Regions from separate parts of the Cytobacillus spartinae genome, predicted to be linked through region 2. Evidence: a T-box and tRNA genes for the amino acid it is inferred to sense, from the RefSeq annotation. Region 2 holds a T-box; the other holds one or more tRNA genes.
The links. A T-box is a leader RNA that pairs with one kind of tRNA and senses whether it is charged. The one in region 2 lies ahead of serS (serine--tRNA ligase), so its partner is inferred to be a tRNA-Ser.
Positions count from the first base shown of each region.

Region 1: it has a tRNA-Ser gene. The T-box ahead of serS (serine--tRNA ligase) is inferred to sense a tRNA for this amino acid. The anticodon was not compared.

Region 1 covers NZ_JBIACK010000015.1:494-15,836, forward strand. The annotation lists tRNA gene ACFYKX_RS22190 (tRNA-Gly) at 20-94, shown strand; tRNA gene ACFYKX_RS22195 (tRNA-Leu) at 109-197, shown strand; tRNA gene ACFYKX_RS22200 (tRNA-Arg) at 218-294, shown strand; tRNA gene ACFYKX_RS22205 (tRNA-Pro) at 303-379, shown strand; tRNA gene ACFYKX_RS22210 (tRNA-Ala) at 397-472, shown strand; tRNA gene ACFYKX_RS22215 (tRNA-Met) at 497-573, shown strand; tRNA gene ACFYKX_RS22220 (tRNA-Ile) at 621-697, shown strand; tRNA gene ACFYKX_RS22225 (tRNA-Ser) at 709-801, shown strand; tRNA gene ACFYKX_RS22230 (tRNA-Met) at 826-902, shown strand; tRNA gene ACFYKX_RS22235 (tRNA-Asp) at 919-994, shown strand; tRNA gene ACFYKX_RS22240 (tRNA-Phe) at 1,013-1,088, shown strand; tRNA gene ACFYKX_RS22245 (tRNA-His) at 1,100-1,175, shown strand; tRNA gene ACFYKX_RS22250 (tRNA-Gly) at 1,182-1,255, shown strand; tRNA gene ACFYKX_RS22255 (tRNA-Ile) at 1,267-1,340, shown strand; tRNA gene ACFYKX_RS22260 (tRNA-Asn) at 1,381-1,455, shown strand; tRNA gene ACFYKX_RS22265 (tRNA-Ser) at 1,459-1,549, shown strand; tRNA gene ACFYKX_RS22270 (tRNA-Glu) at 1,556-1,627, shown strand; gene glgB (1,4-alpha-glucan branching enzyme) at 2,243-4,183, shown strand; gene ACFYKX_RS22280 (glucose-1-phosphate adenylyltransferase) at 4,131-5,279, shown strand; gene ACFYKX_RS22285 (sugar phosphate nucleotidyltransferase) at 5,363-6,391, shown strand; gene glgA (glycogen synthase GlgA) at 6,388-7,839, shown strand; gene ACFYKX_RS22295 (glycogen/starch/alpha-glucan phosphorylase) at 7,829-10,240, shown strand; gene ACFYKX_RS22300 (1,4-dihydroxy-2-naphthoate polyprenyltransferase) at 10,416-11,345, opposite strand; gene ACFYKX_RS22305 (isochorismate synthase) at 11,796-13,202, shown strand; gene menD (2-succinyl-5-enolpyruvyl-6-hydroxy-3-cyclohexene-1-carboxylic-acid synthase) at 13,199-14,953, shown strand; gene menH (2-succinyl-6-hydroxy-2,4-cyclohexadiene-1-carboxylate synthase) at 14,950-15,343, shown strand, end outside.
Region 2 covers NZ_JBIACK010000027.1:785-16,114, reverse strand. The annotation lists gene recR (recombination mediator RecR) at 1-64, opposite strand, end outside; gene ACFYKX_RS26880 (YbaB/EbfC family nucleoid-associated protein) at 77-397, opposite strand; gene dnaX (DNA polymerase III subunit gamma/tau) at 413-2,122, opposite strand; RNA gene ffs (signal recognition particle sRNA large type) at 2,506-2,770, opposite strand; gene tadA (tRNA adenosine(34) deaminase TadA) at 2,849-3,382, opposite strand; gene ACFYKX_RS26860 (isochorismatase family cysteine hydrolase) at 3,562-4,101, shown strand; gene ACFYKX_RS26855 (glycoside hydrolase family 18 protein) at 4,195-5,481, shown strand; gene ACFYKX_RS26850 (deoxynucleoside kinase) at 5,664-6,302, shown strand; gene ACFYKX_RS26845 (deoxynucleoside kinase) at 6,299-6,967, shown strand; tRNA gene ACFYKX_RS26840 (tRNA-Ser) at 7,095-7,187, opposite strand; gene serS (serine--tRNA ligase) at 7,295-8,575, opposite strand; T-box leader at 8,631-8,855, opposite strand; gene pdxT (pyridoxal 5'-phosphate synthase glutaminase subunit PdxT) at 8,921-9,496, opposite strand; gene pdxS (pyridoxal 5'-phosphate synthase lyase subunit PdxS) at 9,504-10,385, opposite strand; gene ACFYKX_RS26820 (GNAT family N-acetyltransferase) at 10,665-11,204, opposite strand; gene ACFYKX_RS26815 (serine hydrolase) at 11,262-12,557, opposite strand; gene guaB (IMP dehydrogenase) at 12,828-14,294, opposite strand; gene ACFYKX_RS26805 (YaaC family protein) at 14,406-15,330, shown strand, end outside.

The DNA of each region.
Region 1 (15,343 bases), on a different contig from region 2:
CTTAAAATAATATAAATATGCGGAAGTAGTTCAGTGGTAGAATACAACCTTGCCAAGGTTGGGGTCGCGGGTTCGAATCCCGTCTTCCGCTCCAAATTTTATTAATGTGCCGGGGTGGCGGAACTGGCAGACGCACAGGACTTAAAATCCTGCGGTAGGTGACTACCGTACCGGTTCGATTCCGGTCCTCGGCACCATTTTAATAATTATTATATATGCGCCCGTAGCTCAATTGGATAGAGCGTCTGACTACGGATCAGAAGGTTATGGGTTCGACTCCTTTCGGGCGCGCCATATATATACGGGGAGTAGCTCAGCTTGGTAGAGCACTTGGTTTGGGACCAAGGGGTCGCAGGTTCGAATCCTGTCTTCCCGACCAGTAGAAACATATATTATGGGGCCTTAGCTCAGCTGGGAGAGCGCCTGCCTTGCACGCAGGAGGTCAGCGGTTCGATCCCGCTAGGCTCCACCATATATTTTATAGATTCACTAATTTGGCGGTGTAGCTCAGCTGGCTAGAGCGTACGGTTCATACCCGTGAGGTCGTGGGTTCGACTCCCTCCGCCGCTACCAAATTAAATCTATGGACAGACAAATCCTAAGTTTAGGAATAATAATATGGACCTTTAGCTCAGCTGGTTAGAGCAGACGGCTCATAACCGTCCGGTCGTAGGTTCGAGTCCTACAAGGTCCACCATATATATTAACGGAGGTATACCCAAGTCCGGCTGAAGGGATCGGTCTTGAAAACCGACAGGCGGGTCAAACCGCGCGGGGGTTCGAATCCCTCTACCTCCTCCATTTTCTTATACAAATCTATATTATCGCGGGGTGGAGCAGTCTGGTAGCTCGTCGGGCTCATAACCCGAAGGTCGCAGGTTCAAATCCTGTCCCCGCAACCAATTAATTAAAAATGATGGTCCCGTGGTGTAGCGGTTAACATGCCTGCCTGTCACGCAGGAGATCGCGGGTTCGATTCCCGTCGGGACCGCCATTAATTTATAATAATTATGGCTCAGTAGCTCAGTTGGTAGAGCAAAGGACTGAAAATCCTTGTGTCGGCGGTTCGATTCCGTCCTGAGCCACCATTAATGTAATGGCGATTGTGGCGAAGTGGTTAACGCATCGGATTGTGGTTCCGACATTCGTGGGTTCGATTCCCATCAGTCGCCCCATATAATGCGGGTGTAGTTTAATGGTAAAACCTCAGCCTTCCAAGCTGATGTCGTGGGTTCGATTCCCATCACCCGCTCCATATTAATATATGGGCCTATAGCTCAGCTGGTTAGAGCGCACGCCTGATAAGCGTGAGGTCGATGGTTCGAGTCCATTTAGGCCCATCATTATGCTCTAATTCAGTAAGAATTAAAGTATTATTGTTCCGCAGTAGCTCAGTGGTAGAGCACTCGGCTGTTAACCGAGCGGTCGTAGGTTCGAATCCTACCTGCGGAGCCATATGGGGAAGTACTCAAGAGGCTGAAGAGGCGCCCCTGCTAAGGGTGTAGGTCGGGTAACCGGCGCGAGGGTTCAAATCCCTCCTTCTCCGCCATATTAAGGCCCCTTGGTCAAGCGGTTAAGACACCGCCCTTTCACGGCGGTAACACGGGTTCGAATCCCGTAGGGGTCATACAAAAAAAGCTGTTGACAATTGTCAGCAGCTTTTTTTGTATGTATACTGTATATACACTTTTAAAAACCACCATTGGCATCCTATCTATTACCTTTCTAGACCATTCTTTCTAAATGATCCACATTTAATCTTCTACCATTCTAAACTGTATCCCAAGCGATCTTAACTCAATAAACATAAACTAAAATGTTTTCAATTGAATAATAAATGAGTACTCATTCATATCCTATATCTTTCTATCCTACAATAGGCACCCTTTCCTAATTCAACCTTACTATTCTAACTATTATCTAAATATTTTAATGATTCAAAACTATTTTTCATTACAAAAATACAAAAATTTTAATCATAATTTCCCACTTTGTGAACTAAAATTTATTATTCTCTATAAAATATTTTTGGGTAGTTGTCGACTAATTTTGGAGAGAAAGTTGTCGAATAGACTAGAAGCATCTTACTATTTCTCATTATTTATCATATTCTCAAATAATCTGTCTAAAAATTAAAAAAACTTTTACAAGGAGATTTTTTTATGGGCTAGAATATAAGATTAAAGCTGCCTATATTTGGGCTTTAGAGTAAGGTAAAGAATTTAAAGGACGTGAAGTATGGATGGCGGTAGATGCTATGGCTCCGACCGATTATCAGTTACACCTTTTTCATGAGGGTAACTTATTTCAAAGTTATGACCTTTTTGGAGCACACATCATTACATTAGATGGTGTAATAGGTACCCGTTTTTGCGTTTGGGCACCTAATGCAGTAAGTGTTACTCTGATTGGGGATTTTAATGATTGGAATGGTGAGGGATACTCCTTTAAAAAAGTTAACAAAGAAGGCGTATGGACTCTGATCGTTAATGGAGATATGCAGGGATCGATTTATAAATATGAAATAGATACATTAAATGGTGAAAAGCTTGTAAAAGCTGATCCGTTTGCTTTCTATTCGGAGGTTAGGCCGAATACAGCATCAGTCGTCTACTCACTTGAAGGATACGAATGGAATGATCATCGCTGGTTTGAAAAAAAGGAAAAAAAGAGAGTTTATACTGAAGCGGTCATTATTTATGAAATGCATTTTGGTTCATGGAAAAGAAAAGCTGATGGCACCTATTATACATACAGAGAGATGGCACATGAATTAATCCCATATATTTTAGACCATGGCTTCACACATGTTGAATTATTGCCTCTCGTTGAGCACCCGCTCGATGATTCATGGGGTTATCAAGGAACAGGGTATTATTCAGCTACAAGTAGATACGGAACTCCACATGATCTCATGTATTTTATTGATCAATGTCATCTGAATAATATAGGAGTTATTTTAGATTGGGTACCGGGGCATTTTTGTAAGGACGCCCATGGGTTGTATAAATTTGATGGGACTTTCCTTTATGAGTATGAAACGATATATGATCGTGAAAATGAGGTTTGGGGCACAGCAAATTTTGACTTAGGAAAGACAGAGGTGCAAAGCTTTTTAATTTCAAACGCACGATTTTGGTTAGAGTACTATCATATCGATGGTTTTAGAATAGATGCAGTTTCAAACATCATCTATTGGCCAAATTCTAATGAAAAAAGGATAAATAAGTTAGGAATCGATTTTTTGAAAAAATTGAATAAAACATTATATGAATATGACCCCCACGTTTTAATGATTGCAGAGGATTCTACTGACTATCCACAAGTAACTAGTCCCACAAACTATGGGGGTGTCGGATTTAACTATAAGTGGAATATGGGTTGGATGAATGACATCTTAAAGTATATGGAAAAACAACCTAACGAAAGAAAATTCTTTCATGATAAAGTTACCTTTTCTCTTTTATATACTTTTACCGAAAATTTTGTTCTCCCTTTTTCGCATGATGAGGTCGTACATGGGAAGAAATCTTTACTTAATAAAATGCCGGGCGGTTATTGGCAGAAATTTGCCCAACTTCGTTTATTACTAGGTTATATGATGGCTCATCCAGGCAAAAAGCTTTTATTTATGGGATTTGAAAACGGCCAGTTTTCTGAATGGAAGGATAAAGAACAACTAGATTGGAATTTGCTTGAATTTGATATGCACCAGAAAATGAACGATTACGTTAAAGAACTTGTTAAAGTTTACAAGCGTTCAAAACCACTCTATGAGCTAGACCATCGACAAGATGGTTTTGAATGGATAGACGTTAACAACCATAATCAATCAATTTTTTCTTTTGTTCGAAAGGGAATAACGGAAAGTGACTTACTAATTGTAATCTGTAATTTCACTGAGAAGTCGTATGAGAACTATTTAGTGGGTGTCCCTTTGCAAGGGTCTTATAGAGAGATTATGAATAGCGACAAAGAACAATTTGGTGGATCAGATGTCATAAATAAAAAGGTGATTCAGTCAAAGAAACAACCTTATCACGGAAAGCCATTCTCAATTGAGCTGTCCATCCCACCATTTGGTTTCTTGGTTCTGCGTCCCATAAAACATCGAAAGGGGAGAAAGGGTAATGGGAAAGAAGAAATGTGTAGCGATGTTGTTAGCAGGAGGAAAGGGGAGTAGACTTAGCTCCTTAACTAAATATATAGCTAAGCCAGCTGTGCCTTTTGGTGGTAAGTATCGAATAATTGATTTTACGTTAAGCAATTGTACGAATTCTGGGATTGATACGGTAGGAGTATTAACACAATATCAACCTTTGGTATTGAATTCATATATAGGTATCGGTAGCGCTTGGGATTTAGATCGAAAAAATGGTGGAGTAACCGTTTTACCTCCGTATAGTGAATCTTCTGAAGTAAAGTGGTATACAGGGACAGCAAGTGCTATCTATCAAAACTTAAATTTTCTAACGCAATATAACCCAGAATATGTTCTAATCCTCTCTGGAGACCATATTTACAAGATGGATTATGAACTTATGCTCTCAGAACATATAAAAAAGGGTGCAGATGTATCGATTTCTGTCATCGAAGTCCCTTGGGCAGAAGCAAGTCGGTTTGGAATCATGAACACGAATGAGGAAATGAGGGTAGTTGAATTTGATGAAAAGCCTCAATTTCCTAAAAATAATTTAGCTTCAATGGGAATCTATATTTTTAATTGGTCTATATTGAAGGAATATTTAGAGATGGATGACCGCAACCCAGATTCAAGTCATGATTTTGGAAAAGATGTAATCCCTCTTCTTTTAGAAGAAAAGAAAAAGCTTTTTGCATATCCCTTTAAAGGGTATTGGAAAGACGTAGGTACAGTGAAAAGTTTGTGGGAAGCTAATATGGACCTATTAGATGAAGATTGTGAACTTAACCTATTTGATTATGATTGGAGAATATATTCGGTCAATCCTAATCATCCTCCACAATTTATATCACCAGAAGCTCAAGTGTTGGAATCACTTATTAATGAGGGATGTACCGTAGAGGGGGAAGTAGAAAAATCTGTTCTTTTTCAAGGGGTAACAGTAAAGAGTGGGGCTACTGTTAAGCATTCAGTTATTATGCCTGATGCAGTTATTGGGAAGAATGTATACATTGAAAAAGCAATTGTTCCTCCTAATATGAACATCCCTGATGGTACGGTCATTAGAGGGGAAGATAATTCTGAGGATGATATTGTTTTAGTTACAGAGGAAATGCTAAAAAAAATCTATTCTTAAATAAACTATTAAATAGGGGATCCTTATAAATCGTATTAAAACTGTATTTCTATAGAGAAAGAATTTTTGGGGAGGGCACTTAATTGATAAAGAAGCTACTTGGGGTAATTGATGCCACAACTTATTGTGAAGAGTTAGAAGAATTAACGGTGAATCGGTCTTTAGCTGCTGTACCGTTCGGTGGAAGGTACCGATTAATTGATTTTATTCTTTCGAATATGGTTAACTCTGGGATTGAAAGTGTTGCTATTTTTCCAAAGTTTCAATATCGTTCATTAATGGATCATCTAGGGTCAGGGAAGAACTGGGATTTGAATAGGAAGCGTGATGGTTTATTCTTTTTCCCTTCTCCAATGTTAGATGGCGAAAGTAACGGAATTGGTTCGTTTAATCATTTTGCAGCTAATATAGATTACTTTAATAGAAGCAAACAACAATATGCTTTAATATCAAATTGTTTTACAGTGTTTAACATGGACTTTAAACCAGTGTTGGAGTGGCATATCAATTCACAGTGTGATATTACCGAAATTCGTAAGAACGGAAAATCTCTTCATATGTATCTAGTGAAAACATCCTTGCTAAAAGAACTAATTGAAACTAGAGAAACAACTGGCTATACATGTATGAGAGATGTTGTGACCGATATTCATCATACTCATAAGTTATGTATTTATGAATATAATGGTTTTGCTGAAATCATTGATTCTGTTCAATCGTATTTTAAAGTAAGTATGGGTTTACTTGAACCAGAAACATGGAAAAAGTTATATGTTCAGTCTCATCCTATATATACAAAAGTAAAGGATGAACCCCCAACTAGGTATTTGAAAGGTGCTCAGGTCCAAAATTCGATGATTGCAAACGGATGTCTCATAGAAGGTACAGTTGAAAATAGCATTATTTCAAGAGCAGTGAAGATTGGAAAAGGGTCTATCATAAAAAACAGCATCATTATGCAAAAGTGCCAAATCGGTGAGAATTGTGTATTAGATTCAGTTATTTTAGACAAAGATGTTAAGGTGGAATCAGGAACGATTATGAGTGGTTCCAAAGATTATCCTTATGTTATACGCAAAGGGACTGTACAAGGGGCGTTGATGAAGTCGTGAAAGTATTATTTGCTGTTTCCGAATGTGTTCCATTTGTAAAATCAGGTGGATTGGCTGATGTAGCAGGTTCATTGCCTAAAGATTTAAAAAGGTTAGGTACGGATGTTAGAGTCATCCTTCCTAAATATAGCTCGATAGCAAATGAATTTAAGCAAGGCATGAATAAAAAACTCGATTTTACTGTGAATGTCGGTTGGAGAAACCAATACTGTGGAATCGAAGAGCTTACGTACGAAGGAATCACATTCTACTTTGTGGACAATGAATATTACTTTAAAAGAGAACAGCTTTATGGATATTATGACGACGGCGAAAGGTTTGCCTTTTTTAATCGGGCCGTTCTTGAGAGTCTTCGCCAGATTGATTTTTATCCGGATGTGATTCACTGTCATGATTGGCATACGGGTATGATTCCTTTCTTACTCCGAATTGAATATCAAAACCGAAAAGGATATGAAAGAATTAAAACGGTTTTTACTATTCACAACTTGATGTTCCAAGGAATTATGTCTAAAGAGGCTTTAGGTGACTTATTCGGTTTAAGTGACCAATACTTTAACGTAGATCAGCTTGAGTTTTTTGGGAATCTTAATTTTATGAAAGCTGCTATTGTTGCCGCTGATAAAATTACGACTGTAAGCCCGACTTATAAAAATGAGATACAAACAGAATATTACGGTGAGAAACTAGACGGCCTTTTGAAAAAGAGATCGGATGATTTAGAAGGAATATTAAATGGCATTGATGATGAATTTTATAATCCCGAGAACGATTTGTTTTTGTCAAAGACCTATAATGCTCAGCAGTTAAAAAATAAGCTGGAAAATAAACTAGCTATTCAGAGGCAGTTTGGATTGGCAGAAGATGAAAATATAACTTTAATGGTGATGGTCACTCGATTTACAGAACAAAAGGGGCTAGACCTAGTTAGACATGTATTTCACGAAATCATTTCAGAGTCAGTTCAATTTATTGTTTTAGGGACTGGAGATGAGCAATATGAGCAGTTTTTCCGAGAAATGGAGTTCCATTACCCAAAACAATTTAAAGCTTATATTGGCTTTGATGAGGGGCTTGCTCATAAGATATATGCAGCAGGTGATTTATTTTTAATGCCTTCTAAATTTGAACCTTGTGGGTTAGGTCAGTTGATTGCCATGCGTTATGGAGCAATTCCAATCGTGAGAGAAACAGGTGGCTTAAATGACACCGTTCAGTCATATAATGAGGAATTAGGTGAGGGAAATGGGTTCACCTTTAGTCATTTTAATGCTCATGACATGCTTTATACGATTCGAAGAGCCATTAACATTTACGAGGATAAGCAAATATGGAATGACCTTGTCAAAAATGCCATGGGGATAGATTATAGTTGGGCACAGTCTGCATTTAAGTATAATCGCCTATATGCAGAACTTATATCCAGGAGTGAAAGTCATGTTTTCTAATAAGATGGAATTCAAAGAAACCTTTTTAAGAAGGCTAGAAATGACATGTGGAAAAAGCTTTGCTGAAAGTACGAAAAGGGATCAATATGATACATTAGGAAATATGATTCGTGAATATGTAAGCTTAAACTGGATAGAGACAAAAGAGAAAAACCGTGTAGCAAAAAACAAACAGGTATATTATTTATCAATTGAATTTTTATTAGGGAGACTTTTACGACATAATCTAATCAATTTGAAGATTGATCAAGTTGTGTCAGAAGGGTTAGCTGAGCTTGGAATTCACTTAGATGAGATTGAGGATGTAGAGGTGGATGCTGCACTTGGTAATGGAGGACTAGGTCGATTAGCTGCATGCTTTCTAGATTCCTTGGCATCACTTAATTTACCAGGCCATGGTTGTGGAATTAGATATAAACATGGTCTATTTGAACAAAAAATCGTCGATGGGTACCAAGTAGAGCTCCCAGAGCAGTGGCTACGTCATGGGCATGTATGGGAGGTCAGAAAGGCTGATCTATCGATTGAGGTTCCATTCTGGGGAAAAGTAGAAGTCTCAGAAGAGAATGGACGTATGATCTTCCGACATGTGAATGCTGAAATGATTACTGCGGTTCCATATGACATGCCGGTTGTAGGGTATGAAACTGAAACGGTAAATACACTAAGGTTATGGAACGCTGAGCCCTCTCCTTATCCCATTAATCGGGATATCATGCAATACAAAAGAGAGACAGAATCTGTTTCAGAGTTTTTATATCCAGATGATACACATGATGAAGGGAAGATTCTTCGTTTAAAACAGCAGTATTTCTTAGTATCTGCAAGTATTCGATCGATTGTACGCTCTTACCGTAAGCAATATGGTAGTTTAGTAGATTTTCATCAACATATAAGCATTCATATCAACGATACTCATCCAGTCCTCGCTATTCCTGAATTAATGAGAATTCTAATTGACGAAGAACAGCTAAGCTGGGATGAGGCGTGGCACATTACACTTAATACAATATCCTACACAAATCATACTACTTTAGCGGAAGCTTTAGAAAAATGGCCAATTCGAATTTTTCAGCCACTATTACCAAGAATCTACATGATTGTAAATGAAATTAATGAGCGCTTTTGTAAAAATCTTTGGGACCTATATCCTGGAGATTGGAACCGGATTGAGGAAATGGCTATTATCGCTCATGACCAAATTAAGATGGCACACCTTGCACTTGTTGGTAGCCATAGTGTAAATGGGGTAGCTGAGCTCCATACGGAAATTTTAAAAAAGAGAGAAATGAAAAACTTTTATGAGGTTTATCCGGAGAAGTTTAATAATAAAACAAATGGAATTACACATAGAAGGTGGTTGATTAAGTCAAATCCTAAGCTAACAGACCTTATCTGTGATGCAATAGGAAATGATTGGATTCATAAGCCAGAACTACTTGAAAAGCTAGAAGCCTTCAAAGAAGACTCCGTTTTTCTTAATCAGATGTTTTTAATAAAAAAATTAAACAAAGAATTGCTCGCTAAAAGAATTCAAGACCAAACAGGGATTGTCGTAGATACTTCTTCTATCTTCGATATCCAGGTAAAAAGGCTTCATGCTTATAAGCGCCAGCTTTTAAACATCCTACACATTATGCACTTATATAATCGTTTAAAAGAGGATTCCTCATTTAATATGTACCCAAGGACATTTATTTTTGGGGCAAAAGCATCTCCTGGCTATTATTATGCGAAAAAAATCATCAAATTAATTAACACCGTTGCAGAAAAAGTGAATAACGACGCATCTATAAATGGAAAATTGAAGGTAGTCTTTTTAGAAAATTATCGGGTATCGTTGGCAGAAGATATTTTTCCAGCAGCAGATGTTAGTGAGCAAATTTCAACTGCGAGCAAAGAGGCTTCAGGAACAGGGAATATGAAGTTTATGATGAATGGGGCACTAACCGTCGGCACTCTAGATGGAGCGAATATTGAAATAAAAGACAGAGTTGGCGATGAAAATATATTTATCTTTGGATTAAAGGCAGAAGAAGTCTTGAATTATTATCAACATGGGGGTTACCGCTCCATGGAGTATTATCATCACGATAAAAGAATTCGAAAAGTTGTTGATCAATTGACGAATGGATTCTTTGAAGGGGTTGAAGATGAATTCGAGGCTATTTATGATTCATTATTAATGCAAAATGATCACTATTTTGTCTTAAGAGATTTTGCCTCTTACATCCAAATTCAAAGAGATGTTGATACAGCGTATAAAAATCAACAAAAGTGGCTTCAAATGAGCCTTATGAATATTGCGAAGTCAGGATATTTTTCGAGCGATAGAACCATTGAACAATATGCCAAGGAAATTTGGAGCATTAAACCTGTAGGGCAATTTACTACTTCGTAACTAAAAAGGTAAAACTGTCTCGAAATATGTATATTTTAACTTTAAGTTTATCTACAAAAAGAGGGTGGACAATTTTCATTGTCCACCCTTGATTTTTACTAGGTAAGAAAGTATAAGTTTTCAAGTTAGATTGGTGTCTAGCTCGACTAGTAAACTTCACCCGCTTCTGCTTTTCTTATAAGAAATATCCCAAGAATAACCCCACTGAAAGTAAGAAACCAAAAATGGTATTGGTTTGTGCTGTTGCTTTCATAGCAGGCATCATTTGCATAGGTATTGTTTTACCAATAAATCCTTTTGTTGCTCTAATAGCTTTTGGAGCACTAAGAGCAACGATGGCAAGCCATGCTGAAGTATAAGCCATGCCAATTAATGCGAAAACCCAAAAGTAAGATACGATAAACATCCCTGCTAATAAATAGATCGCTTTTTGTCTACCTAACAGAATCGCAAGTGTTTTTCGTCCGTTTTCTTTGTCACCATCAAGGTCACGTATATTATTTGCTAACAAGATTGCCCCAACGGTTATTACAATTGGGATTGAAACTAAAATACTTGTTAAAGTAATCGTGCTTGTTTGAATGTAAAAAGAAATTAAAATAATGAGCATCCCCATAAAGAAACCTGCAACAATCTCTCCAAAAGGTGTATACGCAATCGGAACAGGACCACCTGTGTAAAAATAACCAGCAGCCATACAGATTAGACCTATTACAGCGAGCCACCAGCTGCTATTCATACAAATATATACACCTAAAAGCAATGAAACTCCATAGAGGCCAAAAGCAATTTTCATAACGGTTTGTGGCTTCACTCCATCACGAACGATCGCACCACCAATTCCTACTGAGTTTTCATTATCTAGTCCTCTTTTAAAGTCATAGTATTCATTAAACATGTTTGTAGCTGCCTGGATAAGCAAGCTAGCAATAAGCATGGCAAAAAACAGCCCAAAATGAATATCAGTTTGGTGAATAGCTAAAGCTGTTCCAAGTAAGACAGGAACGAAAGCTGCTGTTAAAGTGTGAGGACGTGTAAGTTGCCACCATACTCGCCAGCTTTTATTTATAGCAGGTGAAGAACTTGTCTGCATTTGTGGTTGCATGGGACTCTCCCCTTTTAGTTAGTGTTTATGTTTTATCTCTATAGCAAACTTTATTATTTTACAAAATGTAATCGATAAAGTCAAAGCGCATAAAAAGATATTTGTGCTACAAACTTAAGTTTAGGGAATCGAAGGATTAGTGTCAATGACTTTTTACCTGTAAATGAGGGGTTAATTACAAGTTGGAGAATATAGTGGAAATGGTGTAGATATCGCTAGTTAGTTTGAAGACGCCTTTCTATTTTGTTTAGTAAATCCATTTTTTACGGTTCAGGTTTTGGTCATTGGGGAACAATAATTCCACCTGAATTTGATGAAAAATATATTAATAAGGAAAATACTAGGGATAAGGTAATCACTATTATTGACACACTCATAGATGAGGTGTATCTTAAAATAAGTTTAAAACGTTAAATAACAGTCTCTAGGGCTGTTATTGGAGGGATTTTTTTGGTTACCATACAAGATACGGAGCTAAAAGAAGGGATCCTAGAAGCGATTGGAAAAGCTAAAAAGCTTTCGATGCCCATATTAGTAAGTGAAGTTCAAAAAATCGACAATATAGACCCTCTATCCTTTTTTGCCGCAGGCGGGGAGCGCTATTTTGGGGAACGCTTTTTTTGGAAGGACCCTTCTGATGAAATCATTTTAGTTGGATTAGGGATAAGTAAACAAATTCAATCGGATCAGGCTTCTGACCGCTTTTTTCATGTAGAAAAAGAGTGGAAGCGTTTTATTAGTAACGGAATTATTATAAACGATTTTAAGAAACAAGCGACTGGTCCCACTATGTTTGGCGGGTTTTCCTTCGATCCTTTAAAGAAGAAAACCTCTTTATGGTCGAAGTTTTCTCAGTCCTTATTTCATATCCCAAAATATTTGTTAACAAAAATAAATGGAGACGTATTCCTTACTACCAATGTGGTTTGTACCCAGCATGATGATCCATCTATTTTTGATGTTTTAGGTATTGAAAGGCAGCAAATATTTTCATGCGTGAAACCACCGAGCTTTTCTATAAATTCTCATTTAATCGATGAGTTAGAAATTAGCCCAAATAGTTGGAAGGAAACGGTACAAAAGCTAATAAATGATCTGAAGGTAGGATCATTGAAGAAGGCTGTGTTAGCAAGAGAGCTACGACTAATTTTTGATGAAAATATTTCAATTGAATTAGTTGTGAATAATCTTCTAAAAGAACAAAGAGAAAGTTTTATTTTTGCATTGGAATCAAATGGTGATTGTTTTGTTGGGGCATCTCCTGAACGTTTAGTAAAGAAACAAAAAAACAGCTTATTCTCTACTTGTTTGGCTGGTTCGATTTCAAGAGGACAAACAGTAGAAGAAGATACACTCTTAGGAAATGTTCTTCTGTCAGATGAGAAGAACCTAATGGAGCATCAATATGTAGTTGAGATGATTAAAGATGCTATGGAACAGGTTTCAATTGATGTAGATATTCCAGACCATCCGCAACTTCTAAAAACTCGACATATTCAACATTTGTACACGCCTGTAAGAGGGACTTCTAGCAAAGATAGTTCTCTGTTACAATTGATTAACTTACTTCACCCAACACCAGCACTCGGGGGATTACCTAAGCAAGAGGCTATAGAGAAAATTAGAGAAGTGGAAGAATTAGATCGTGGATTCTATGCTTCCCCTATTGGATGGATGGATTTCGAGGGGAACGGTGAATTTGCGGTTGCGATTCGTTCGGGACTTATACAAGGAAACGAAGCTTCCCTTTTTGCTGGGTGTGGTATTGTAGAAGATTCTGATGTAGAGAGTGAATATTTTGAAACACAAATAAAGTTTCGTCCTATGCTTTCTGCGCTTGGAGGTAGAACTAAATGAATCACCAGAAAGCTTTAACCACTTATATAGCTGCTTTTGTTGCTGAATTAGTGCAATCGGGTGTACAAGACGTTGTAGTAAGCCCTGGGTCACGTTCGACTCCGATGGCAATGGTAATGGCACAGCATCCAGACCTTCGTCTTCATATTCATGTAGACGAAAGGTCGGCTGCTTTTTTTGCGTTAGGAATGTCTAAAGCATCAGGAAAACCAACAGCCATCCTTTGTACGTCAGGAACAGCTGCAGCAAATTATTTTCCAGCCATTGTAGAAGCGTATTACTCGAGAGTTCCATTAATCGTGCTAACAGCAGACCGTCCACACGAGTTAAGAGATGTAGGAGCTCCTCAAGCCATTGATCAAATCCATCTCTATGGGAAGCATGTGAAATGGTTTGTTGAAATGGCACCTCCGGAAGAAACGAATGAAATGGTTCGGTATGCACGTACTGTCTGTGCAAGAGCAGCATCAACTTCTCTTTCCTCACCAGCAGGGCCTGTCCATTTGAATTTTCCTTTCAGAGAGCCACTAATACCTGATCTGGAAAATGAGGATTTATTCAATTTTCATGAAAGGTTAGACGGTTATGTTCAAATAGAACAAGGTCACCTAAGTTTAAATCAAACGGTTATTGAGCAAATGAGTGGCCAATTGAGTTCTATTAACAATGGAATTATTATTTGTGGACAAATAGACAATGATGAATTTTCGGAAGCTGTAACGGAGTTGTCAACTAGACTAAAGTTTCCGATATTAGCGGACCCGCTTTCACAGTTAAGAAGTGGCAATCATGATGGATCAAATATTATTGATACATACGATACATTTTTACGAAATGAAGACGCTAAAAGGATAATGAAACCTGATATCATCATTCGATTCGGTGCTGTGCCTGTTTCAAAGCCTTTGACCATCTTTCTAAAAGAAAATCAGGATATAAGACAAATCGTTGTAGATGGAAGCGAAGGATGGCGTGACCCGTCATTAATTGCTACTCAAATGGTCTATTGCGATGAAGTACAATTTTGTCTAGCTGTTTCCTCTACTGTTGAGTCAAAAGCATCGTCTGAGTATTTAACAAAATGGCTAAATCTAAACAAATTCACAAAAGAAAAGCTAGCAAATGTTTCACTTATTAAGGATTTAAGTGAGGCAAAGCTCTTTTCTCAACTTACGGAGCTATTACCAGAGGAATCTACTTTATTTGTTGGAAATAGCATGCCTATTCGTGATCTAGATACCTTTTTTCACTTTAATCAAAAATCAATACATGTAATGGCAAACCGAGGAGCCAATGGGATTGATGGAATTGTTTCTTCTGCTTTGGGGGCTGCTACTAAACGTCAGCCTCTGTATCTCATCCTTGGAGATTTGACATTCTTCCATGACTTAAATGGATTGATTGCTTCAAAGCTTTACCAAATAAATATAAATATCATCTTAATCAATAATAACGGCGGGGGGATTTTCTCATTCCTTCCTCAGTCTAATCACCCTAACAATTTTGAGCTCTTATTCGGCACACCTTTAGACCTCACATTTGAGCATGCTGTTAATCTGTATAACGGTCATTATGAACTTATCACGGATTGGTCTCATTTTACTTCCTCTCTCATGCAAAATATGGAGAAAGATGGCCTTAAAGTCATGGAGGTTCCGACAAATAGAGATAAAAACCTCCAGGAGCATCGAGAATTGTTGAATGATGTTTCCCAGGAAATAAGTCGATTTGTGCATGGTGAATTCCAATGAAATATGTCATAGACGGCATTCGATATCATGTCGATATAAGGGGAGAGGGATTTCCCCTTCTTCTTCTACATGGTTTTACGGGGAATCATACTACATGGTCCCCTTTTTATGAGAAATGGCAGGAGTCAAAATCAATTGCAGTTGATATTATCGGTCATGGGGAGTCTAGTTCTCCTGAACAAGTTGAGCGATACAACATGATGTCTGTAGTTGAAGATTTAAACAAACTTATTGGGCAAATGGGTTTGGAGAGAGTTGATTTACTTGGCTATTCTATGGGAGGTCGACTAGCCCTTTCATTTGCAGTTACATATCCGCAAAAGGTGAGAAAGCTAATCTTAGAAAGTTCTACACCTGGAATTGATGATGAAGATGGTAGAGAGAAAAGAA
Region 2 (15,330 bases):
GGCCGATACCTGGCAATTTCATAAAGCTATCAATTAGCTTAGATATTGGTTCAGGATAATGCATTTATGTTTCCTCCTAGAACATTCCCGGAAGGTTCATACCTTTAGTGAATTGTCCCATTGTTTCGTTTGTTAGATCATCTGCTTTCTTTAATGCATCATTTGTTGCAGCAAGTACTAAATCTTGAAGCATCTCGATATCTTCTGGATCTACTACCTCTTCTTTGATTTTTACTTCTAGCACCTGTTTATGACCGGAAACGATCACTGTAACCATTCCGCCACCAGCTGATCCTTCGATTTGTTTGTTACCTAGGTCTTCTTGAGCCTCAGCCATTTTCTTTTGCATTTTTTGCATTTGTTTCATCATATTTTGCATATTGCCCATTCCACGCATAAATTCATTCCTCCATTAGTCTTTTATTTCTATTAGATCATTTCCAAATATTTTAATGGCTTCGGAAACAACTAATTCTTCATTTCCTTGTTCCTGTTCAAATCCTTCTTGCTCATTAGAATCATCTTTATGATTTCTTAAAAAGCCTTCGCGAATGCCATGCCACTGTTCATCCGGGACCCCTACAATTGCCATCGTTTGACCCGTTAGCTCTTTAATCAAATTGGAGAGCTCTGACAAAAACTTCGCATTGTCCATGGCCATTTGGCAGTGAATTTCATATTTAAATTTTATAATAAATGCACTTGTTGACGCAGCAACTGGCTCCGCTTCATTTAATAGAGCCGCCTGTGAGCGCATTTGATTATGAACAAGTCTATTTAACATATCTCCCCAACGGCTTTTAATCAAACTTAGATCTGATTTAGTAGCAGTCTTTAAAATTTCATTAATTTTACCTGCTGGTGCTTGATAGCCTGAACGAGATCGTCTTTGGGGTTGTTTTTGTTGTTGAGAAGGTTGACCTTCTTCATTAATGGTTACTCCATTTTGCTTTAGTTCTCTAAGTTGATCTTCTAGTTGGGATACCTTACTTTTTAACTCGTCAACTTCTTTAAAGCTAGTAGGTGATGTACCTACTTGTTCTAATTGACATAACTTTACGATAGCCACTTCTAAAAAAATTCTTGGATGATTGGTCCATTTCATTTCTTGTTGTGTCTTATTTAAAACCTCAATTAACTGGAATATCTCATCTTCGCTAATCGTTTCTGTAAGAGTTTTAAATTCTTCATCCAGTAACACTCTTTCAAAAGATTCCTCTAAATTAGGGGCTGTTTTGTATAAAAGCATATCTCTATAAAAAAGAATTAAGTCTTCTATAAACCTTGAAGGGTCTTTCCCTTGAAATAACAACTCATCTAGCACTTCAAGCCCCACTGCTACATTTTTCTCTTTAACTGCCAAAGATAGCTTGTTTAAGAATTGTTGAGACACAGCTCCTGTGACGGTTAGAGCGTCTTCAACCGTTACTTGATCCTGGCTAAAGGAAATCGCCTGGTCTAATAAGCTTAATGCATCACGCATTCCACCCTCTGCCGCACGTGCAATAACATGAAGAGCTTTTTCATCACAGTTTACTCCCGTTTCATTCACGATTAAATTCATTCTCTTAACGATTGACTGAGAAGAGATTCTTTTAAAATCAAATCGCTGACATCGAGAAATAATGGTAAGTGGAATTTTGTGTGGTTCTGTTGTTGCCAGGATGAATATGACATGTTTTGGTGGCTCTTCAAGGGTTTTAAGTAGTGCGTTAAATGCGCCGATAGATAACATATGAACTTCGTCTACGATGTAGACTTTATATTTAACGACACTTGGCGCAAACTTTACTTTATCTCGAATATCCCTTATTTCCTCTACGCCATTATTAGATGCAGCATCAATTTCAATAACATCTGAAATGGAGCCATCTGTTATCCCTCTGCAGGAAGCGCACTCATTACAAGGTTCGTTCGTAGGTGCTTTTTCACAGTTTACTGCTTTTGCCCATATTTTAGCGGCACTCGTTTTTCCTGTTCCTCGAGGTCCAGAGAAAAGATAAGCGTGCGAAATTTTCTGTTGAAGTAGGGCGTTTTGTAAAGTTTTAGTAACATGTTCTTGTCCGACGACATCGACAAATGATTGAGGACGCCAAACACGATATAAAGCTTGATAACTCACTGATACGCCCCCTTCTTAATATGGTCTTCCTTATTATAACGTAATTAATTTCTTTTTTACAAAGGCTCTTTTCGTAAACTTTGTTGCGATTTAATACTTTAAACTATTTTTAAACCTATTATGGTGCTGTTTTCTTTAATCTGCGAAAGAAAAGATGCCACGAAGTAGCACAGAATCTGTATGAAGCTATATACGAATAGCAACAATCAATGCGAAGAACAGCCTTTACAAAATGAAATACAACATTGTTTTAATTTTGAATATTAACCTATGTATGGATGTACAACTTTTCCTTTATTATCGTATGTGACATAAATTCATGCCCTATATAATGCAAAAAACCCATCCCAATAAAGAGATGAGTTTAATTATAGTAATAACTGCCGTGCACCTTCCTTCGACTGACGCCCATAAGCGTTACTTAAGCAGTTAGCTCGGCCCAGGCAACCCTGCGGCACATGGGAGAGTCCACTTAATGCTGCTTCCTTCCGGACCTGACATAGTTCATGGATTCCCATTGCGCAGGACCCAGGCGTCAACACCACTTACTTAAGGCAGACCCTACAGGACACCAGCCTCAGGAAGGGATTCAGCCTCGCTAGAGCGGATTGCGAGTACAGGGCACCGCTACCTCCCCGCCTAGCACGGCAAAGTTGATACCATATTAGTATGTGTCATCGTCGACACAAATATAAGTATACCGACTCTGGTTTAAAATTGCAATGCTTATTCCCTGTCAATTCCTGTATGCTGTTCCAACTGGGCTTGTTTCCGTAACTTTTTTTCCTGCTTTTTTCTTTCCCTTAGGTGGCTGAAAAAGTTAGATAACAGCTGACCACACTCATCTTCTAGCACTCCTGAAAGGACTTCACTTTGATGATTAAACCGGTCATCTTGGAGTAAATTCATAAATGTACCGGCACATCCGCCTTTAGGATCCTTTGCACCATACACAACCCTCTTTACTCGAGACATAATAATGGCTCCTGCACACATAGGACAAGGCTCTAATGTAACATATAAAACTGCATCTTCTAATCTCCATGTTCCTAATGCTTTACAAGCCTGATTAATTGCTAAAAGCTCCGCATGTGCAATTGCATTTTGCTCTGTTTCCCTTAAGTTATAGCCACTTGCAATTACTTTGCCATCTAATACCACAACAGCACCAATGGGGACTTCGTCGATTGCTTCCGCTTTCTTTGCTTCTTTAATGGCTAAATCCATAAAGTATTCGTCTGTCCCTACTTCAAACAACATGAACTTGTCTCCCCTAGATATTTTTGTTGATCAGTTATTGAAATCATTATGTATAGAAACGGTTCTTTTCCACAGTCTAACAGTTAAGCTAGTTAAGCTTTTCGTTATCATTTCTTTAAAATAACCTTTATATGAAAAGTAACCTTCCCCTTACCAAACAAATTCGATAGGAGGAAGCAATCATGCATAAGAGTAAAGCTTTATTGATTATTGATATGATTAATCCCTTTGATTTTGAGAAGGGTGATATTTTAGCAGAGAAAGCGAACACCATTTCAAAACCAATCAAGAAGTTAAAAGATCAGTTTAATAAGGAAAATAAACCGGTCATCTTTATTAATGACCATTATAATCTTTGGCAAGCAAACTTACATAAAATCATTGACCTTTGTACGAATGAACAGAGTAAATCTGTTATTGAAACTATACACCCTTCGGAAAAAGATTATTTTTTAATAAAGCCTAAACACTCTGCCTTTTATGGAACGGCCCTTAATACTTTACTTCATCATTTAAACGTAAAGTCACTGATTATGACAGGTGTTGCCGGCAATATATGTGTCTTGTTTTCTGCAAACGATGCTTACATGCGTGAGTTTGAGATTCATGTGCCTAGCAATTGTATTGCCTCTGTAAGTGATGACGATAATACGTACGCTCTAAGAATGATCAAGAATGTCTTGAAAGGAAAAATAAATCCCTTACATGAAACATCATAATATTTAAATTTCCAACAAAGAAATCATAACATATCTCTTCCATTTCCCTCATAGAATGTTTGTAGCGTTCATCCGTCTTAAGGAGGGAAAAATATGCAAATTCATGTTGTTCAACAGGGGCAATCGTTATTTAGTATTGCTCAAACATACGGTTCTACAGTTAATGATATTGTAGAAGCAAATGAGATACCCAATCCGAATAATTTAGTTGTCGGGCAAACCATTGTCATTCCCATCGTGGGTAGGTTTTATTTTGTTCAGCCAGGTGACACTCTAACCACCATCGCAAGAAGATTTAATATACCAGTAAATGAATTAGCTACTATAAATGCCATTTCTCCTAACCAATCACTTCAAGTAGGATTTCGTCTTTATATCCCTGAGCGTCCTGAAACAGATGTCGAATTCAATGCATATGTCGAGCCAAGAGGAACGACAGTAGCACCAGCATTAGAGGAAGCAGCTAGAGATGCAGCACCGTACTTAACTTATTTAGCACCTTTTAGCTTTCAAGCACTTAGAGACGGATCATTAAAAGAACCATTGTTAAATAACTTTCCAGCGATAGCAAGAGCTAATAATAATGTGCTTATGATGGTTATTACGAATCAAGAAAATGATCAATTTAGTGACGAACTAGGTCGAATTTTATTAAATGATATGACAGTCCAGAACAGATTTTTAGACAACATCGTTGCTGCTGCAAAAAAATATGGCTTTAAAGATATTCATTTTGATTTAGAGTACCTTCGACCAGCAGATCGGGAAGCCTACAATACTTTTTTACGAAAAGCAAAAGCACGGTTTGAAAAAGAAGGATGGCTGCTTTCAACAGCTTTAGCTCCAAAAACAAGTGCTACACAACAGGGGGCTTGGTATGAAGCGCATGACTACAAAGCCCACGGCGAGATTGTAGACTTCGTTGTTATCATGACTTACGAGTGGGGATATAGCGGTGGACCCGCTCAGCCTGTTTCTCCAATAGGTCCTGTACGTGATGTTCTTGAGTATGCATTAACGGAAATGCCTGGTTCAAAGATTATGATGGGGCAAAATTTATACGGCTATGATTGGACGCTCCCTTTTGTCCAAGGTTCTATCGCTAAAGCAGTTAGTCCGCAGCAAGCAATTCAAATTGCAGCGCAAAACAATGTTTCCATTCAGTATGATACAAAAGCACAGGCTCCATTTTTTAACTATGTGGATGCGGAAGGGAAGAGACATGAAGTCTGGTTTGAAGATGCAAGGTCTATACAAGCAAAGTTCGATCTGATTAAGGAGCTCAATCTTCGAGGGATGAGCTATTGGAAACTAGGATTATCATTCCCTCAAAACTGGCTCCTGATTGTTGACAATTTTAATGTGGTAAAAAGAGCATAGAAAACTTTCTTCGGTAGCTGTTATTTTAGCAGCTACTTTTTTTATTTTAAATTCAGTTTCAATATCGAAATATACCATATCCCTTCCATACGATAGTGTGATAAAATAAAATTTGTGTCGAAAAAAGTAATATAATCCTTTACACATATAGATAGAAGCTTGATAGATAGGGAGGATAAGCAATGTTGGAAACACCTTTTATTACAGTAGAGGGGCCAATTGGTGTAGGGAAAACATCCCTTGCCAAAGAAATTTCCGATCACTACAAATTTGCTTTATTAAAAGAAATAGTAGATGAGAACCCCTTCTTAGGTAAATTTTACGAAAACATAGAGGAATGGAGTTTTCAAACCGAAATGTTTTTTCTATGTAATCGTTACAAACAATTAGGGGATATTCACGGTAAATTCCTCAAACAACAAAAACCAGTTGTTGCCGATTACCATATATTCAAAAACCTCATTTTTGCACAGAGAACTCTCAATTCTGATGAATATGAAAAATATCATGAAGTCTATCAAATTCTGACTGGTGATATGCCTAAACCAAATGTCATTATTTATCTACATGCTAGTCTTGATACTTTACTTAAAAGAATTAAGTTACGCGCTCGCGAAATTGAAAAAAATATCAGTCCCTTATACTTAGAACAATTATCGATTGATTATGAACATGCAATGACAGAGTATGAGAAACAACATCCAGAAGTACCTGTTTTAAGGTTTAATGGTGACGAATTAGATTTTGTGAGAAGTAAAGAAGATTTAAATTACATTATGAATCGTTTATCAACGTCATTAAAGAGGAGTATACAATCATGAATCTTAGACTTAAATACGGGATTCCATCTAACTCGGTGATTACGATAGCTGGAACTGTTGGTGTTGGGAAATCAACGATGACAAATGCACTAGCGAACTCTTTAGGCTTTCGTACTTCTTTTGAAAAAGTAGATACGAACCCCTACTTAGATAAATTTTATGCTGATTTTAATCGCTGGAGCTTCCACCTGCAGATTTATTTCCTTGCAGAGCGATTTAAAGAGCAAAAGCGTATTTTTGAATATGGTGGAGGGTTTATCCAAGACCGCTCTATTTATGAGGACACTGGAATATTCGCCAAAATGCATAACGAAAAAGGAACGATGTCACAAGTGGATTATGAGACATACACGAGCCTTTTTGAAGCAATGGTGATGACACCTTATTTCCCACATCCTGATCTTCTTATTTACTTAGAAGGATCATTAGATGATATCCTTTCCCGCATTAAGGAAAGAGGACGTCCGATGGAACAACAAACGCCGATTGAATATTGGGAAGAAATGCATAGACGATATGAGAACTGGATCAACTCCTTTAATGCTTGCCCAGTACTTCGTATCAATATTAACGATTACGATATTATGGAAGACGAGTCGTCCATAGAACCAGTAGTTGAACGAATTTCTCATTTCTTAAGACAAACTCAGCTTCTAAAAAAATAATTAGAAAAAAGTCGCCTCACTGAGAAGGCGACTTTTTTGTTCAGTATTTTTTTTATAAAAAATAAAAAAATTCGCTACACATGTGCAACGAATTTGTATCTCCAGATAATATGCGCTTTTATGTAAATGGAGGAGGTAGAGGGATTCGAACCCCCGCGCGGTTTGACCCGCCTGTCGGTTTTCAAGACCGATCCCTTCAGCCGGACTTGGGTATACCTCCGCATCGACAAGATATAATATATCATGTATCTAATAGCAAGTCAACATTATTTGAAAATATTTTTTAGAGCGGGAAAATCCCGCTCCAGATAAGGATTTACCGATAAATTACTTAGCTTTAATCACTTCACGATTCCCCATGTAAGGTCTTAAAACTTCAGGGATTACAACACTTCCATCCGCTTGTTGATAGTTCTCTAAGATGGCTGCAACAGTTCTTCCGATTGCTAATCCAGAGCCATTTAATGTATGAACATGCTCTGGTTTCCCTTTCGGCTCACGACGGAATCGAATATTCGCACGACGAGCTTGGAAGCTCTCAAAGTTACTGCAAGAAGAAATTTCACGGTAAGTGCCATAGCTAGGGATCCATACTTCAATGTCATATTTTTTCGCTGCTGTAAATCCTAGATCTCCTGTACACATGCTCATAACGCGGTAAGGAAGGCCTAGTAATTGAAGTACCTTTTCAGCATGGCCCGTTAATTTTTCTAACTCATCATAAGAGTCTTCCGGTTTAACAAACTTCACTAATTCTACTTTGTTAAATTGATGCTGACGAATTAATCCGCGAGTATCACGGCCAGCAGATCCTGCTTCAGAACGGAAACAAGCACTGAATGCAGCATAATTAATTGGTAACTCATCAATAGTTAATATTTCTTCACGGTGCATATTTGTTACTGGTACTTCTGCCGTTGGAATTAAGAAGTAGTCTTCACTCTCAATTAAGAATGCATCTTCTTCAAACTTAGGTAGCTGTCCCGTACCAACCATGCTCGTTCTATTTACCATGTAAGGAGGCAACACTTCTTGGTACCCATGCTCTTCCGTATGAAGGTCAAGCATGAAGTTAAACAATGCTCTCTCCAATCTTGCACCTAATCCTTTGTAAAATACAAAGCGGCTCCCTGTTACTTTCCCAGCACGTTCAAAATCTACGATTCCAAGTCCATCCGCTACATCCCAATGAGGCTGCACTTCAAAATCAAAGCTAGGAATCTCACCCCATTTACGTGCCTCTACATTATCGTCTTCCGTCTCCCCAACTGGTACACTTTCATGTGGAATATTAGGAATGCTTAAGAGTAAGTTCTCAAGCGTTTCTTCTACCACACGTAATTCATCATCTAACTCTTTAATTCTGTCTCCTACTTCACGCATTTCAGTGATAAGGTGATCAGCATCTTGTTTTTCTCTTTTTAACGTCGCAACCTGTTGAGATACTTCGTTTCTTTTACTTTTTAATTGCTCAGCTTCTAAAATAAGCTCTCTACGTTTCACATCTAAATCTTCGAACTTACCTAAATCGGTTAAGTCCTCTCCACGGTGTTGAAGTTTAGCTTTTACTTCTTCAAAGTTTGCACGAAGCAATTTAATGTCTAACATTTCTTTTTCCTCCTAATGATTTTTCCTCTAGAATACAAAAAACTCCCGTCCCCAAAAAAGGGACGAGAGTTAACCCGCGTTGCCACCCTAGTTAAAAGTAAATAGTTTACTTTCCACCTTAAATCAATAACGGGTTTTACCCGGAAGCATTTACTTACCCGTTAAGGGGTTCCACACTTCGCTCAAGGATGGATTCACAAGTAACATTCACCGGTTCACACCAACCACCGGCTCTCTTTGGAATGAAAATCTTGCTACTAGTTCCTATCAATACTTTCTTATATAGGGAATTTTGTTAATTAATTTACTATAATCTTGTTCAAAAAGCAACAACATTATTCGGATTTATTTTGCTTCTTTTACCATATTAATAAAATACTGTGTAATTCTATGGTCATCTGTTAGCTCTGGATGAAAAGAACATCCTAAGAAGTTGCCTTCACGAGCCATTACAATGCGTTCATTATGCTTAGCAAGTACCTCTACATCTTCTCCTGCTTGTACAATGTGAGGAGCACGAATAAATACAGCATTATAATCGTTTGCTACACCCGCAATATCTAGATCAACCTCAAAGCTTTCTCGTTGACGCCCAAAAGAGTTTCTTTCGACCGTCACGTCCATTGCTCCTATATGTGGTTGATCATAACCAACGAGATTTTTTGCTAGCAAGATTAATCCAGCACACGTTCCGAACATAGGCTTCCCAGACTGAGCAAACTCCTTAAGGCTATCCATAAAATCATATTTATCAATGAGTCGGCGCATCGCAGTACTTTCACCGCCAGGCATAATTAAGCCAGCAACCTCTTCTAGCTGCTCTTTACGCTTTATCACGACAGCTTCAGCTCCACACGCCTCAATGGACTGTGCGTGCTCACGAACAGCACCCTGGAGCCCTAAAACACCAATCTTAATCATCGTACGATTACCAGCCACGCTCTTGCATACGAGCTTCAGGCGCTAATGAAGAGATTTCGATCCCTTTCATAGGAGTTCCTAGCTCTTTAGATAGCTCAGCAATTAGTTTGTAATCTTGGTAGTGAGTTGTTGCCTCAACGATTGCTCTAGCAAATTTAGCAGGGTTTTCTGACTTGAAGATACCTGAACCAACGAAGACTCCGTCAGCCCCTAATTCCATCATTAACGCCGCATCAGCAGGAGTTGCTACTCCACCTGCCGCAAAGTTTACTACTGGAAGACGACCATGTTGTTTGATTTCTAATAGAAGCTCAAAAGGTGCTCCTAATAATTTTGCTTCAGTCATGATTTCATCTTCGCTCATGCTCACTAATTTACGAACTTGAGCATTTACTTTACGCATATGACGAACCGCTTCAACAATGTTTCCTGTTCCCGGTTCACCTTTTGTACGTAACATAGAAGCTCCTTCACCAATACGACGAGCTGCTTCTCCTAAATCACGGCAACCACATACAAATGGTACTGTAAAGTCACGCTTGTACAGGTGATACTCTTCATCAGCAGGAGTTAATACTTCACTCTCATCTATGTAATCTACGCCCATAGCTTCTAAAATTCGTGCTTCAACAATATGGCCGATACGCGCTTTTGCCATAACCGGAATAGAAACTGCACCCATAACCTCTTCCATGATACGAGGATCTGCCATTCTAGCTACTCCACCAGCTGCACGAATGTCAGAAGGTACTCTTTCTAATGCCATTACTGCAACAGCACCTGCTTCTTCTGCAATCTTAGCTTGTTCTGCATTTACAACGTCCATGATAACGCCGCCTTTTTGCATTTCGGCCATACCACGCTTAACTCGATCTGTACCTGTTTTCATATACTTTTATCCCCCTTCAGTAATACCATCTACATTCGATAGTAAAATTATGATTTGAATTGAATTTGCTAAAAAAAGGAAAGTATAACTAATTCAATCGGAATTATTAGTTTCCCTAATGAAAAATAAACAATAAAAAGGAACTTCTGTCAAGGTAATAAAAAGGAACAAAACCCTTCATCCTAATTCCCTCAAATGCTTTTTACACATTCTACTTATTATAGCAAAAAAATGAATCTATGCAGTACCTCTATATTAGTTTGCACCGAAAGGTACTAATCAAATCTTTTGCTTTTTACAAAGCCACTCATCCTCTAGTATACTCATCTCCCATAAACTCCAATATTCATTCCCCATTTTCCTCGAATCTCTCAGTAATCCTTCTTTTATAAAACCTACTCTTTCATAACAAGCAATGGCAGAATGATTAAAATCAAACACTCCTAGACTAACCCTATGTAAATTTAACTTCCCAAACGCAATATTTAATATTTCTTCCAACATTTTTTGGCCTATGCCTTGTCCTCTAACAGACTTACTACCAACTAACACTTTCCCTATCCGTGCAGATTTATTTCTTCGATCTATCTGTGCTAGGGAGATATGTCCGATAGTCTCTCCTGTGTTAAGATCGACAACTTTATATACATAACTACTAGAATTATCTTGATTTGTCCCTTCTATATAGACCTCTAGCTGCTCTTCAGTAAGGGGGAACTCGAAGAAAGGTCCAGCCCACTGAAGCAAAAACTCCGGAGATTCAATCCAATCTATAAGTTGTTTAAAATCCGATCTTTCGAAATATTGTAGGTTAATCATGGAAATCCTCCTTTTTAAAAAAAGACCCCGGTATAAAATACCGAGATCATCTATTTCTTAGAACCATCCACTTACTGTAGATGAAATGCCACCCCACAGATTTCCAAAGAAACCGCCAATGCCGCGCATCATCAGCACGAACCAATTTGCCTTTTCTACATCCTGTGTAGCCACAACATCTACAATAATATTATTTTTTCCTTCTTCAGTTAAAAATCCAAGGTCTTCTCCTTCTCCAGGCTCAATGGTTAGATAACCCACTTTATCACCTTTTTTAACAGGAGCAGTAAGTTCCCCTTCATCATTTAATTTCTTTTCATCAAGAACTAATACAGTTTTATAATTTTCCTTTTCTCCATTTTTGATCACCATATTAATAGGGTCTTTAGTAGAGATTTTAACTGTATCTTCTTTTCCTTTAACTACTGGTAGCTTATCGTTTCCTTTAACTACAAAGTTCTCAGGTACTATTTCTTCCTCAGCAAAATTGCTAAAAGCATAATCTAAAATCTTTCTTGTTTCTGAAAAACGCTCATCCTTATTAGCGGCTTTCATCACTACTGAAATGAACCTTTGTCCATTTCTTTCAGCTGTGGCTGTAAACCCAGCACCTGCAAAATCCGTTGATCCTGTTTTTAATCCATCAACACCCTCGTATTGATAAATTAATGTCGGCAGCATCCAATTAAAGTTCTTATATTCTCTACCATCACGAAACTTAAGAACAGGCATCTTCGCTGTATCTAATACTTCTGGATAGTCATTTATTAAGTGATATGCTAATTTTGCCGTTGCACGTGCAGACATAATATTTTCTTCATCTTGGTTTCCTGCTGGGTGGTTTCCAAGTAAACTGCTGTTATTTAATCCAGAAGAGTTTACAAACTTGTAGTCCTTCAAGCCAAGTTCTTCTGCTTTTTGGTTCATTAAGGTAACAAAATTCTTTTCTGACCCTGAAATCAACTCTGCTAGTGCAACCGTTGCTGCATTACCGGAGTGGATAGCCATGGCTTGGTACAACTCAGTTACTGTGTACTCTTCTCCTTGAGTCAACCCAACATTTGAAAGTCCCGGAGCAGCTGATAATTTATGCACATATTCATTTATCTTAACTTTTTGGTCCCAAGTAATTTTCTCATTAGCAATGGCTTCAAGAACCAAATATTCTGTCATCATTTTAGCCATGGACGCAACACCAAGTACTGTATCCGGATTTTTCGCATATAGAATTTTACCCGTTTCCGCATCCAATAGTATGGCTGCTTCAGCCTTTAACCCAAGTGGATCATTAGCGTTAGCGGTTTGTGAATTCATGGAAAAAACAGTAGCAAAACTTATGAAAAGGATAATCATCCACAATGAGAGTTTTTTATAATACGACAATGAACTTACCTCCAGATGTTTTTATTCTAGTAAATCTAGTTCTTATTCTTTTGTCAGATAAAATAAAGCATTTAACTGAATACGAACATTGTTCATTCACTCTAGTAATATATCTATTATCTTAAATGTTAAAGCATGGATGGATTTTTTACTTGTACAGTTTACCATAAAAAAAATAAAAAAAATAGACAGAGAATCGACCCTCTGCCTATTGTAATTATAGGTAATTTTACATATTTTTTAGGATAGTGAATAGTTTGGAGCCTCTTTTGTAATCTGAACATCGTGTGGGTGACTCTCTCTTAATCCAGCCCCAGTCATTCTAATAAATTGAGCATTTTCTCTCAATTCTTGTAAATCTTTTGTTCCACAATAGCCCATACCAGCACGTAAACCACCAACTAGCTGATAGATTGTATCTGCCAATGGACCTTTGTATGCAAGTCTTCCTTCAATACCTTCTGGAACAAATTTTTTATTTTCTTCTTGGAAATAACGATCTTTTGAACCTTTTTCCATTGCTCCTACAGAACCCATCCCTCTATAGACTTTAAATCTACGACCTTGGAATATTTCTGTTTCTCCTGGACTCTCAGTAACGCCTGCTAGCATGCTTCCTAACATAACCGCGTGTCCACCTGCTGCTAGTGCTTTTACGATGTCTCCGGAATATTTGATACCACCATCAGCAATAATTGCCTTACCATGCTTTCTTGCTTCCGTCGCACAGTCATAAACTGCAGTGATTTGCGGTACGCCAACTCCTGCTACGACACGAGTTGTACATATAGAACCTGGTCCAATCCCAACTTTAACCACATCTGCTCCTGCTTCATATAACTCTCTAGTAGCTTCGGCAGTTGCCACATTTCCTGCAATAATCGCTAAGTCAGGGAAAGTAGCTCTAATTTCTCTTACAGTTGATAGAACCCCTTGAGAATGTCCATGAGCTGTATCTACCACAATAACATCCACCTGTGCTTTAGCCAGCATTTCTACTCGCTTTAATGTATCGTTTGTTACCCCTACAGCCGCACCAACTAAAAGACGGCCCTTCTCATCTTTCGCTGAGTTAGGGAACTCGATCACTTTTTCTATATCTTTTATTGTAATTAGTCCCTTTAGAACACCTGAATCATCTACAAGAGGCAGCTTTTCAATTTTATACTTTTGTAGAATGCTTTCTGCTTCCTCTAAGGTTGTCCCAACGGGAGCTGTAACTAGATTTTCTTTTGTCATTACATCGGAGATTTTAATCGAGTAGTCTTGTATAAAGCGAAGGTCTCTGTTTGTAAGTATGCCAACAAGCTTTCTCTCTTCTTCATCATTTACAATTGGAACACCAGAAATACGGTATTTCCCCATTAGATGTTCTGCGTCAAACACTTGATGATCAGGAGTTAGGAAAAATGGATCAGAAATTACTCCACTTTCAGATCTTTTAACTTTGTCTACTTGTTCAGCTTGTTGTTCAATGGACATATTCTTATGAATAATCCCAATTCCACCTTGTCTAGCCATAGCAATAGCCATTTCAGCTTCGGTGACCGTGTCCATTCCAGCACTAATGATTGGAATATTCAATTTCACCTTTTCTGTCAATTGAACTTGAAGATTAACATCTCTAGGAAGCACTTCTGATTTTGCAGGTACCAATAAAACATCATCAAAGGTTAATCCTTCTTTAGCAAACTTATTTTCCCACATATTTTGACCCCCTACACTCGAAAATATTATTAGTAGGTTATCAATTGGATAAACTACTGTCAAGCAGTGTTTAATAAGTTAGAGTTTTCTAATTATTTCGGAGGTATGTTTGTGATTTATCCTTTTAACGGCTGGAACTCATTTTCTTTATTTTTTTCTGCAAGCTCTACCCAAGGTTATTTAAAAAAATGTTACCAATCTCAACATATTGAAGATGCTGAACACAAGAGTTATGAAAATTGTTACCCATTTATATATTACTTAGAACATGGCCAGATTTACTACGAACAAGCACAAAAATGTCCTCTAATTATCCAGCCTACCTTACTTTTTTATGGGCTAGTTCATTTAATAAAAGCATGCATATTAACAGTTGATCCTAACTATCCAGAAACCACCTCTGTTCTAGCTCACGGGGTCTCTACCCGAAAAAGAAAAAAACAACAATATTTATTTTTTGAGGATGAAGTAAAGTTTCAAAAAAGTGGTCTGTTTCCTTTCATGTCTGAACAATTGTTTCACATGAAACAATTAGAAGGAGATAAGACTACCATGAATAGTCTATTTCAACACGTGCCCGAACTAAATGGATTATTTGTAGAACTTGAAGGGAAGAAGACCTTTGCAGAGGTTAAGCAGGATGGAAACCAGTTTGCAATTTCAACTGAAGTCCTAGATTTCTTTCACATGACAGAAGATAGATTCATCGATTATTTTAAATCCAAGACACTTGCTCCATCCGCATTCATCAAAAAAGAGGATGATTACTTATCATTTGAAATCGAGAAGAGAAATCCTTCTCAATTCAATCCTCTTAAATATGATACAAACAAACAAACCTTTACCTTGCCTTTAACAAAAGATGATCTATTACAGTACCATGAAATTATGGTTCATTATCTCCTACTTTATAATTTAAGTATGATTGCCCGCTATGAGACAGAATGGTGGAGCGAACTTGTTAAAACAATGCCGAATAGAGATTTTCCCTTTATTCAAACATTTTTAAATATCTCACTTACAAAAGGTCCATTTT